3 regions of the Mucilaginibacter celer genome follow, and region 1 is predicted to be linked to each of the others. Evidence: riboswitches for the same ligand, from Rfam matches in the RefSeq annotation. Region 1 holds a riboswitch; each other region holds the start of a gene.
The links. Region 1 has a riboswitch for S-adenosylmethionine ahead of HYN43_RS09505 (O-acetylhomoserine aminocarboxypropyltransferase/cysteine synthase family protein). Riboswitches for the same ligand answer to the same signal wherever they lie in the genome.
Positions count from the first base shown of each region.

Region 1 (3,468 bases):
TGTTCAATACCTACAGCAACACGTAATGATGTTGGCGTAACACCGGCAGATAATTGTTCCTCATCAGATAATTGCTGATGTGTTGTTGCCGATGGCTGAATGATCAGCGTTTTTGCATCGCCTACGTTGGCCAAATGGCTCACCAGTTTCAGGTTGTTGATCAACTGGCTGGCCTGTTGTTTATCACCTTTTATTTCGAATGATAAAACACCACCGAAACCATTTTTAAGGTATTTTTTAGCCAGATCATGGTATGGCGACGATTCCAGTCCCGGATAATTTACAGTAGCTACCTGTGGATGCTGCTCCAGCCATTTAGCCAATTGCAAAGCATTATCTACATGGCGCTGAACACGTAATGAAAGGGTTTCCAAACCCTGTATATTCAACCACGCGTTAAACGGCGATTGCGACGGACCGAAGTCCCTCAAACCTTCCACACGGGCGCGAATAATAAACTGAATATTTCCAAAAGGGCCACCGATGCCAAATACATCGTTAAATACGAGGCCGTGATAACCTTCGGATGGTTCGGTAAATTGCGGGAATTTACCATTGCCCCAGTTGTAATTACCGGCATCAATAATGGCTCCGCCTATACTGGTACCATGCCCACCAATCCATTTGGTAGTTGATTCAACAACCACGTTTGCACCATGCTCAATAGGGCGGAAGAGGTAGCCACCTGCGCCAAAAGTATTATCAACTATTAACGGCAGATCATGATTTTTGGCAACCGCGCTTATTTTTTCAAAATCGGCAATGGTAAAGCCCGGGTTGCCTATGGTTTCTAAATAAATGGCTTTGGTTTTATCGTTGATGAGCGCTTCAATGCTTTCGGCGGTGTCATCCTTGGCAAAACGCACTTCGATACCTAAACGTTTAAAGGCTACTTTAAACTGGTTGTAGGTACCACCATATAAAAACGGAGATGTAACAAAGTTATCGCCGGCCTGTAAAATATTATTCAGCGCTATAAACTGGGCCGCCTGGCCCGATGCGGTGGCTAAAGCCGCAACGCCGCCCTCTAAAGCCGCTATGCGTTTTTCAAACACATCGGTAGTAGGGTTCATGATCCGGGTATAAATATTGCCAAACTCTTTTAGGGCAAACAGGTTTGCGCCATGCTCGGCACTGTTAAATACGTACGAAGTTGTTTGGTAAAGCGGCACCGCGCGTGAACCTGTTGTTGGATCAACTTCCTGACCGGCATGTAATTGGAGTGTTTCGAATTTTAAGGCAGACATAGTTTTGTGATTTTTATGTGTTTAATTTAGATTTTGAATGTTAGATGGATTTTGACAAAGCCGGTTGTGAAATAACCGGTTTAACAATACACACCCTTTTCCGGAGATGGAAAAGAGACGTGTGCTAAGCATCAACAGCAGCAACAAATACAAATACAGCTAACGGGAGAGCTAATATATTGTACGTTACCGTTTAAGGTGTAAAAAGTGTTGCGTTGCGTAAATTTAATTAAACTTTTCATGGTTATAAATTTATATTCCCCGGTGTTATTTGCCGGGACAGGAATTGGCACCTTCTTCAACATTGAAGGGTTGCCAGCGGGTCATTGAGCCTGATCTCTCGCCGCTTCTTTATAAATCAAAACCCGAAACTATGTGCGGAGTAATGATCGACCTTGGTATCGCTACCAAATAATGTTGCGAATATAAGGGGTTATGGGGTAATGTACCAAATTTTATTTCAGAAAGGAGGTTAAAGGATAAAGGTCAAAGGCAAAAGGTTTTTTAAGACGAGTGTTTTAACCTCCTCAAATGCTTCTACCTTTCGCCTTTTACCTTTATCCTTTCGCCTTATTAAGCCAAAGCCTGCTCCAAATCGGCTATCAGATCATCAATATGCTCCAAACCAACCGAAACCCTCAACAGGTTGCGCGGTGTTTTGGTATCCGGCCCTTCAACGGTGGCGCGGTGTTCTATCAGGCTCTCTACACCGCCGAGGCTGGTAGCTTTGATAAACAGTTTTAGTTTATTGATGATGTTATGCGTATCGTTTTCATCGCCTTTAATAATAAAAGATAGCATCCCGCCAAAAGCCAGCATCTGATCTTTAGCTATTTCATGTTGCGGATGCGATGGCAGACCAGGATACATCACTTTCTCTACATTGGGATGCCGTTCAAGATATTCGGCCAATAGCTGCGCGTTCTGTACGTGCCCCTTTACACGGTAGGGCAAAGTTTTAATACTGCGCACCAAATAATAGCAATCCATAGGCGAGGGGATAGCACCACCCATTTCCTGCACCTGCCGAATTTTTGCCCACCAATCGCTCTTTTCGGCAGTAATTAAAGCACCGCCCATCAAATCGCTATGTCCGCCGAAGTATTTGGTGGCGGAGTGCATCACCATATCGGCACCCAGCTCAAGCGGGCGTTGGCAAATTGGGGTAGCAAATGTATTATCGCACAAAACTTTAATGCCGTTTGCTTTGGCTATTGTCACTACCTTTTTTATGTCGGTTATTTTAAGCAGCGGGTTTGACGGGGTTTCAATCCAGATGAGGCCGGTTTCGGGTTTGATATGCTGTTGTAAAACTTCTTCATCATTAACATCGATAAAATCGAACGTTAAAATACCTGCAAACAGATTTTTAAGTTGATTGCGCAGGCCATGGTACATATCATCAGGTGCGATAATATGCGTACCTGGCTTAAGCGATTGAAATACCGACATGCCCGCGGCATTGCCCGATGAAAATGATGCGGCTTCAGTACCGCCTTCCAGTTGTGCCAAAACACGCTCTAAAGCATGTCTGTTAGGGTTAGCCGACCTGCTGTAAATATAACCTGCCGGGAAACCGCCATCGTCGCCACGTTCAAAAGTGGTGGACATAATGATGGGTTGGATTACGGCCCTTGTTGCTTTATCAACATGGTTACCGGCGTGTATAGCTATAGTTTCAGTTTTCATGATATTTGCGCTTATCGCCCAAAGTAAAAAAGAATATTTGTGATTAGCTGTAGCGTTTTTTTATTTTTAACCGAATAGGATATAAAACCTCATCATTATGAAAAGAGCCTTTATACTCATCCTGTTTGTTATCGCCGGTTTATCAGCCTGTAAAAAAGATGCCAATGATACCGCTTACGATAAAAGCTATAAAGCATGGCAAAGCTTTAAGGCTGAGAGTAAAAACTCGTACACCTACACCGTAACTTCGGGGTCGGTATTTGGCTACGGATCCGAAACGAAGATCACCGTTCAAAATGGCAATGTGATAGCCCGCGACTATTATGCCTATAAATTAGAATACACATCTTCAACCACGCCTCCGATTAAAACCACAACCGAACAATGGCATGAAGATAAAGCATCATTAGGTCAACACAATTCGGGAGCTTCCTTACTTACCCTCGACCAGGTTTATCAAAAAGCCAAAAACGAATGGCTTGCCGTTAATAAAAAAGAAAACACCACCTACTTCGAGGCCAATAACAATGGT
Region 1 is NZ_CP032869.1:2,376,911-2,380,378, reverse strand. Features, by position in the region: gene HYN43_RS09505 (O-acetylhomoserine aminocarboxypropyltransferase/cysteine synthase family protein) at 1-1,247, opposite strand, end outside; SAM riboswitch class I at 1,497-1,607, opposite strand; gene HYN43_RS09500 (trans-sulfuration enzyme family protein) at 1,821-2,936, opposite strand; gene HYN43_RS09495 (hypothetical protein) at 3,034-3,468, shown strand, end outside.

Region 2 (3,468 bases), 1.8 Mb from region 1:
GGCTGATGCATCATTAACTCCTCAATGGCTTTGGCAATTTCTTGCGGTTGTCTGGCAAACCGGAGGTATAAAAACCTTTGGCCAGGTATTACCACATCGGTACCATTGTTTTTTATCTGCATATTAAGTTTACGGTAGGTAAAATAGGGCTTTGGTCCGCGTATGGCAGTTAGCACCGCGGTTTCGTCCCAGCTATTACGGCCCACCGTATTTTTATCTTTAGTTAAAGCAATTTTAAAAGCATCTTTTACAGGGCTGTTCTGTATCGATTGGTTATTGATAAGTGTTATGCCCGTCAAAATTTTTTCGCCAATTTCAAAGCCACTTAAAACAAACTCTGTCGGCCAGTTATTAAACACTTTTTGCGATGATGATGCATCAACATTTACATTATACTCGCTAAAAGTTTTGCCATCCGGGCCAATGCCCGCCGCCATCGAAACAAGCCGTTTTACCTTCTTTTTTACCAACTGCAGGCCGTTCAGTTTGCTGTATTTATCTGCAGATGAACCCAGCAAATCAGCCAGGTTGGTGAAAAAGCCTACCGAGATTATGGTAACACTGGTATCGGGCTGGGCAGCCAGTATTTTGCGGTAAAGGGATACCGCTTCTAAAGCTTCGCTGTTCGATTTAATTTTGTGGGGATATTTGGCGATGATTGCCTGCGCCCATTGCTGCTGGCAATCCTTATTAGGTTTAGGTTTTTTAACGATGCCTACCGGGATATCAGGCCTGCCAAAATAAGTATTGATTACGCTGATGGTTGGGGCTGTAGTTTGGAAGGCGTTGCTGGAAATGGTGGCCAGAATGTGGGCCTCGCCTTTATCGGCAAAGGCATGGAGCAGGGCCATAGCACCTACATCGTCATAATCGCCTGCTATATCGGTATCAAAAATTACCGGTACAGGCTTATGTTGCTGAGCCAAAGCAATATTTGCAGTAACAAGGAATAATAGAAGCAGGATTGGCTTACAACTCATTGCTATACAGGATGAAAAGGTTAGGCAATATAAATAAATGTTATTAACAAATCATAGTTTTATTGCCGATTTATCAATAAATGAACTGTAATTTAATAAAATTTAGTATTATTAAACAACAATGTTATAGCCGCCGCCTAACAGCTAAATGCACATAAATACAGCTTCAATTAAAACGATAAAAACATGCCATATGAAATTTAATGTGTTTAGCCGGTTGGATTACATAGTGCAGGCTGCGGGCACATTGGTACTTAACGTTCATGCCCTCAACACATTTAAGCAAACCATAATTAATGAAGAATTTTGGCTGGAGCCATATGTAAATTACAGCTCCTTTCAATCTTTACAGGGCGAAAAGCGCCTGGTTAAGTTTGGCGTTACCGAATATACCCCTAACCTTAGCGCCTTTTACCAGGCCACGGTTGATAATTGTTATGAGATTAATGATTTTAGCTATATAACCGAAACACAGGTATCAGCACTTGATAGTGCTGTGCTGCCGTATCTTAATCCGAGCAGGTATTGCGAATCGGATAAGTTGTACCGCATGGCACATAATATGTTTGGTCATATTTCAAATCCGTTTCAGCAGGTGCTTACGTTAACTAACTGGATTAATAAAAACGTTCAATATCTAAGCGGTTCAACCAATTCACAAACATCTGCATTTAATACCGTTACGGAGCAGGCGGGCGTTTGCCGCGATTTTGCACACCTGGGTATTGCCCTGTGCCGGGCGCTTACTATACCGGCACGTTACTTTACCGGTTATGCATACCAGCTTTACCCCGCCGATTTTCATGCCTGCTTTGAGGCCTATTTAAATGGCAAATGGGTATTGTTTGATGCCACCGGATTAGTGCCGCTTAACGGCTTTGTTAAAATAGCTACCGGCTTCGATGCTGCCGACTCGGCCGTAGCCAATATTTTTGGCGATGTAATGTTTAACAACATGGAGGTAAACTGCGAACTGGCCGAAAACTATTTCGAACCGTTTTATTACCGGGAAGACAGTTTTTTGGGGATAACTTATTTGTAACTATAAATCAGCGTTTTTTTGCAGATTTTGCCGGAGCCACTTTTTTGCCTTGCTTTACCCCATATATCCAGTTGGTGGCCAGTACCGCAACACAGATCAGCAAACCAAAAAACTCCCGCGCTTCTTCAACCCAGGGTTTCTCGGCCTTCATGGTTTGCACCAGGCTTTCGGCGTGATGAAACTCAAGCCAGTCGATCAATCCGTTACTGTCGAAAATTTTATAAATAGCATAACCTGTAAAAACAACAATGCCAACAGCGTAGCCGATAGGGTAAAACTCTTTTTTGATAGCGAGGTAACAAAACCATGCGCAATACAGGTAAATCGGAATCCAAAGATAGGGATCGGGATCGTTGTATTGAAGGCCTGCAAAAATGATAAAAAGTACAACCCAAACAATATTGAAGATCTTCATAAATGATGCTGATAGTTTAAACCGGTTTTTATTGGCTTATATGCAGGTTAAGCTCGGCTAAATATAATAAATAAGTTTTTCAATGTTCCAAGCGGATTATAGTTTTTAAGCGGCCGATATGAAGAAACGAATATTGTACGCTGAGACCTGGCTTGACGCACGGAATGGCCGAAGCGGGTAACGGGAAAAGGAAAAAGCAGTTAAAAAAAATGATGTCGCGGGCAGATTCGAACTGCCGTATAGGGTAATGCGGACCCCCACCTATCCTCTCGGTCACGCGACTTGAAAACTGTAAGATCACTTAATCAGATCGGTTGTGGGGCAGATATTAATTATCTCTCTCCTCGTTTTGCACAGGAGCAGGAATTAGCACCTTACGCATTTTGCTGATGCACAGGTTGCTAAGACGTCTATGGGCCTTTCCCTCAGTCTTTCTTGATAAGTCAATACAAAGAACGTTCTGTCGTTATTGACAATGCAAATATAAGAGTAAGTTATATAATTCCTATAGTTTTAGTAGTTTATTTTAAATTTTATTTGTTTTTGATTGATTTTGAGGGAGATAATTTATGGGTCTGGCTTCTTAAATTGAGACTTTTGAATTGAAATTAAGCAGACAAGATGGAGTTTTGGCGAAGAGTTGTGTGCCTCTGGCACACAAAAAAAATCTTACCCGGTTGCTACAAAGCTTTTGCACCTCTGGTGCACTCTGTAAACTGCTTAATTTGAAAAAGGGATTTTTCGTTTCAGCGTCATTCACATTTAATTTCTACAAAAAATCTTTGCGTCTCCGCCTCTTTGCGTGTTTAAACATCTGCAATATCCAAATCTCCCAAATAGATCTTTGCGCCCCTGCGTCTTTGCGTGCCTACTTAAATTAACCATCGCTTTGTGCGCTTAATCATCCTCGCGTCTTAAAAAAACTGAAATCATCACCATTTAATCTGAAGTAGTCACCATAAATTTCCGCAGCAACTATCGCAACTTTGCATTGTTAAAACATTAAAACACAAATCATAATGAAAACAAAT
Region 2 is NZ_CP032869.1:4,222,015-4,225,482, reverse strand. Features, by position in the region: gene HYN43_RS16990 (nucleoside hydrolase) at 1-980, opposite strand, end outside; gene HYN43_RS16985 (transglutaminase-like domain-containing protein) at 1,174-2,022, shown strand; gene HYN43_RS16980 (transmembrane 220 family protein) at 2,030-2,437, opposite strand; SAM riboswitch class I at 2,767-2,882, opposite strand; gene HYN43_RS16975 (SDR family oxidoreductase) at 3,457-3,468, shown strand, end outside.
Region 2: another riboswitch for S-adenosylmethionine. It lies ahead of HYN43_RS16980 (transmembrane 220 family protein); the one in region 1 lies ahead of HYN43_RS09505 (O-acetylhomoserine aminocarboxypropyltransferase/cysteine synthase family protein).

Region 3 (3,468 bases), 3.2 Mb from region 1:
TTTAAAGATTCAAAATACAACTACGATAACATTATCGAAGTTCAGGATCAATCAGAAGTTGATTCACGTAGGTTTATGGCCGGCGTTTTCAGCTGGATGGGCGTGGCGCTTGGTGTTTCGGCAATCACGGTATACCTGTTTTTAAACATGGGCCTGATTAGCCTTATCGTTGCACCAACAGGCGGCTTAACAGGTTTCGGTTTGTTCGCCATTTTTTCGCCGCTTGCATTTTCGCTGGTGATGCAGTTTGGTTACAACCGCATATCTTACCCAATTTTGGTATTGCTTTTTGTGGCTTACGCTACGCTGATCGGTATTAGCTTAAGCCTCATATTTCTGGTTTATACATCAGCTTCAATATTAGGCGTTTTCATTACAGCAGCAGTAACTTTTGGTATTATGGCTGTTGCCGGTTATAACACTAATATGGATTTAACCCGTTTCGGCTCGATCATGTATATCCTGTTTGTCGGCATATTCGTAGCTTCATTAGCTAACTTCTTTATGCACAGCGAGCAAATGAGCTACATCATCAGCTACATTGGCATAGCGGTATTTACCGGCTTAACTGCCTACTACATGCAAATGCTTAAACGCATTGGCGCAGGTATTGAGTACGGAGATGCAAGCTCTAAAAAACTGGCGCTGATGGGTGCATTAACATTGTACATCACCCTAATCAACCTGTTTTTCATGATCCTCCGTGTATTCGGCAGAAGAAGATAATTTCGCAAAGAAACCCAATCAAAAGCTGCCTCCAAAAAAGGCGGCTTTTTTTGTTTAACAATGTGGCTTAGCTATGATACAAGCCCGGTGTTATACACTTGCAAATGACAACTTTATTGCGCAACTTTGCGGTGCTTATGGAGAAAGACGGAGGGATTAGACCCTGCGATGTCTTAGCAACCTGTGGCTTTCACAAGGTGCTACATTCTACCAGGCAGCAATTTGCGCCCGGACAGATAAGCGAAAGTCATGATAACACCCGACTTTTCGAGATAAGCTTTTTATTTATTAGTGATTAGAGTGATTTTTTTGATTACACTGATTTGATACACATTGGCCGACTATTTCCGTAACCAGATAATAGTTCCCTGTCCATAAATCAATCATCTAAATCAAAAAAACCAGTGAAATCATCAATAAAAAAATCGGTGAAATCAAAAAATGGACATTAGAAAAGAATTACAGAAGCGCATCCTGGTGATTGACGGAGCAATGGGTACCATGATCCAAAGGTACCAGCTCACGGAGAAGGATTTTCGTGGCGAGCGTTTCCGCGATCATGGTACAGATTTGCAGGGTAACAACGACCTGCTTAACATTACACGCCCCGATGTAATTAAGGCTATCCATGCCGAATACCTGGATGCCGGAGCTGATATCATCGAAACCAATACTTTCAGCACACAGGTAATTTCGCTTGCTGATTATAAGCTGGAAGAACTTGCCTACGAACTAAGCTACGAAGGCGCGCGCATTGCCCGCGAAGTAGCCGACGAATATACCCAACGCAACCCCGATAAACCACGCTTTGTTGCCGGTGCTATCGGCCCTACAAACCGTACAGCCTCTTTATCGCCCGATGTTAACGATCCGGGATATCGTGCAGTTACCTTTGATGATTTGGCTGATGCTTATTATGACCAGGTTAGGGGTTTGGTTGACGGTGGTTCACACCTGCTATTGGTTGAAACCATATTTGATACGCTGAATGCCAAAGCGGCACTCTTCGCTATTAAACGTTACGAAGATGAATGCAAAGCTGCCGGTAAAGATTTTCCTGCTTTCAGGGATTCGGGCGGCATCATGATCTCGGGTACCATTACCGATGCTTCGGGCCGTACCCTTTCGGGGCAAACGGTTGAGGCTTTCTGGAACTCGATAAGCCATGCCAACCTGCTTTCGGTAGGTTTAAACTGTGCTTTGGGTGCACGTGAAATGCGCCCCCACTTAGCCGAGCTTTCTGAAAAAGCAGGCGTATATATTTCGGCCTATCCAAACGCGGGTTTACCAAACGAGTTTGGCCAATACGACGAAACCCCGCACGAAACCGCCCACCAGGTTGATGATTTTATTAAAGCCGGACTGGTAAACATAGTTGGCGGCTGCTGCGGCACCACGCCCGATCACATTAAATGTATTGCCGATAAAGCGGCTGCATTCCCTCCCCGCCCTATCCCGCAAATTGAGCCGGATATGCGCCTGAGCGGTCTGGAAGCAGTTACTATAAAACCCGAAAGCATTTTTGTAAACGTGGGCGAGCGTACCAATATCACCGGTTCGCCTAAGTTTTCCAAATTGATACTGGCCGAAGACTACGAGGCCGCTTTATCCGTTGCCCTGCAACAGGTTGAAGGCGGAGCCCAGGTTATCGACATCAATATGGACGAAGGCATGATCGATTCGGAAGCCGTAATGGTTAAATTCCTTAACCTGGTAGCCTCCGAGCCGGATATTGCCAAACTGCCTATCATGATCGATTCGTCGAAATGGTCGGTGATCGAGGCCGGTTTAAAATGTGTTCAGGGGAAAGGTATCGTAAACTCCATCTCACTGAAAGAGGGCGAAGAGAAATTTAAAGAACACGCCCGCAAAATATTAAGTTATGGCGCCGCCACCGTGGTGATGGCTTTTGACGAGACCGGCCAGGCTGATTCGTATGAGCGCCGCATCGAGATCTGTAAAAGATCATACGATATATTGGTGAACGAAGTGGGCTTCCCTCCGCAGGATATCATTTTCGATCCTAACATCCTTACCGTAGCTACCGGTTTGGAAGAGCATAATAACTACGCTGTTGATTTTATCGAGGCCACCCGCTGGATCAAACAAAACCTGCCGCATGCTAAAGTGAGCGGTGGCGTAAGTAATATTTCCTTCTCGTTCAGGGGTAATAATACCGTGCGCGAGGCTATGCACTCGGCATTCCTGTACCATGCCATCAAAGCAGGTATGGATATGGGAATTGTAAACGCCGGTATGCTGGAGGTTTACGAAGAGATCCCTAAAAACCTGTTAGAGCTGGTTGAAGATGTACTGTTAAACCGTCGCCCGGATGCTACCGAGCGTTTGGTTGAATTTGCAGATACCATCAAAAGCAAAGGCAAAGAGGTTACACGCGATGAAGAATGGCGCAAAGGTACCGTTCAGGAGCGCCTCTCCCATTCGCTGGTAAAAGGTATTGTTGAATACCTGGATAATGACGTAGAAGAAGCCCGCCAGGCCTACAGCAAACCGCTTGAAGTTATTGAAGGCCCGCTGATGGACGGTATGAACATCGTAGGCGATTTATTCGGTGCCGGTAAAATGTTTTTGCCACAGGTAGTAAAATCGGCACGTGTAATGAAAAAGGCCGTGGCTTACTTGTTGCCATTTATCGAAGAAGAAAAAAAGAACAACGTAAATGCCGATCAGCGCGCCAATTCCGGTAAGGTTTTAATGGCTACCGTAAAAGGCGACGTGCAC
Region 3 is NZ_CP032869.1:5,542,185-5,545,652, forward strand. Features, by position in the region: gene HYN43_RS22785 (Bax inhibitor-1/YccA family protein) at 1-726, shown strand, start outside; SAM riboswitch class I at 859-969, shown strand; gene metH (methionine synthase) at 1,168-3,468, shown strand, end outside.
Region 3: another riboswitch for S-adenosylmethionine. It lies ahead of metH (methionine synthase); the one in region 1 lies ahead of HYN43_RS09505 (O-acetylhomoserine aminocarboxypropyltransferase/cysteine synthase family protein).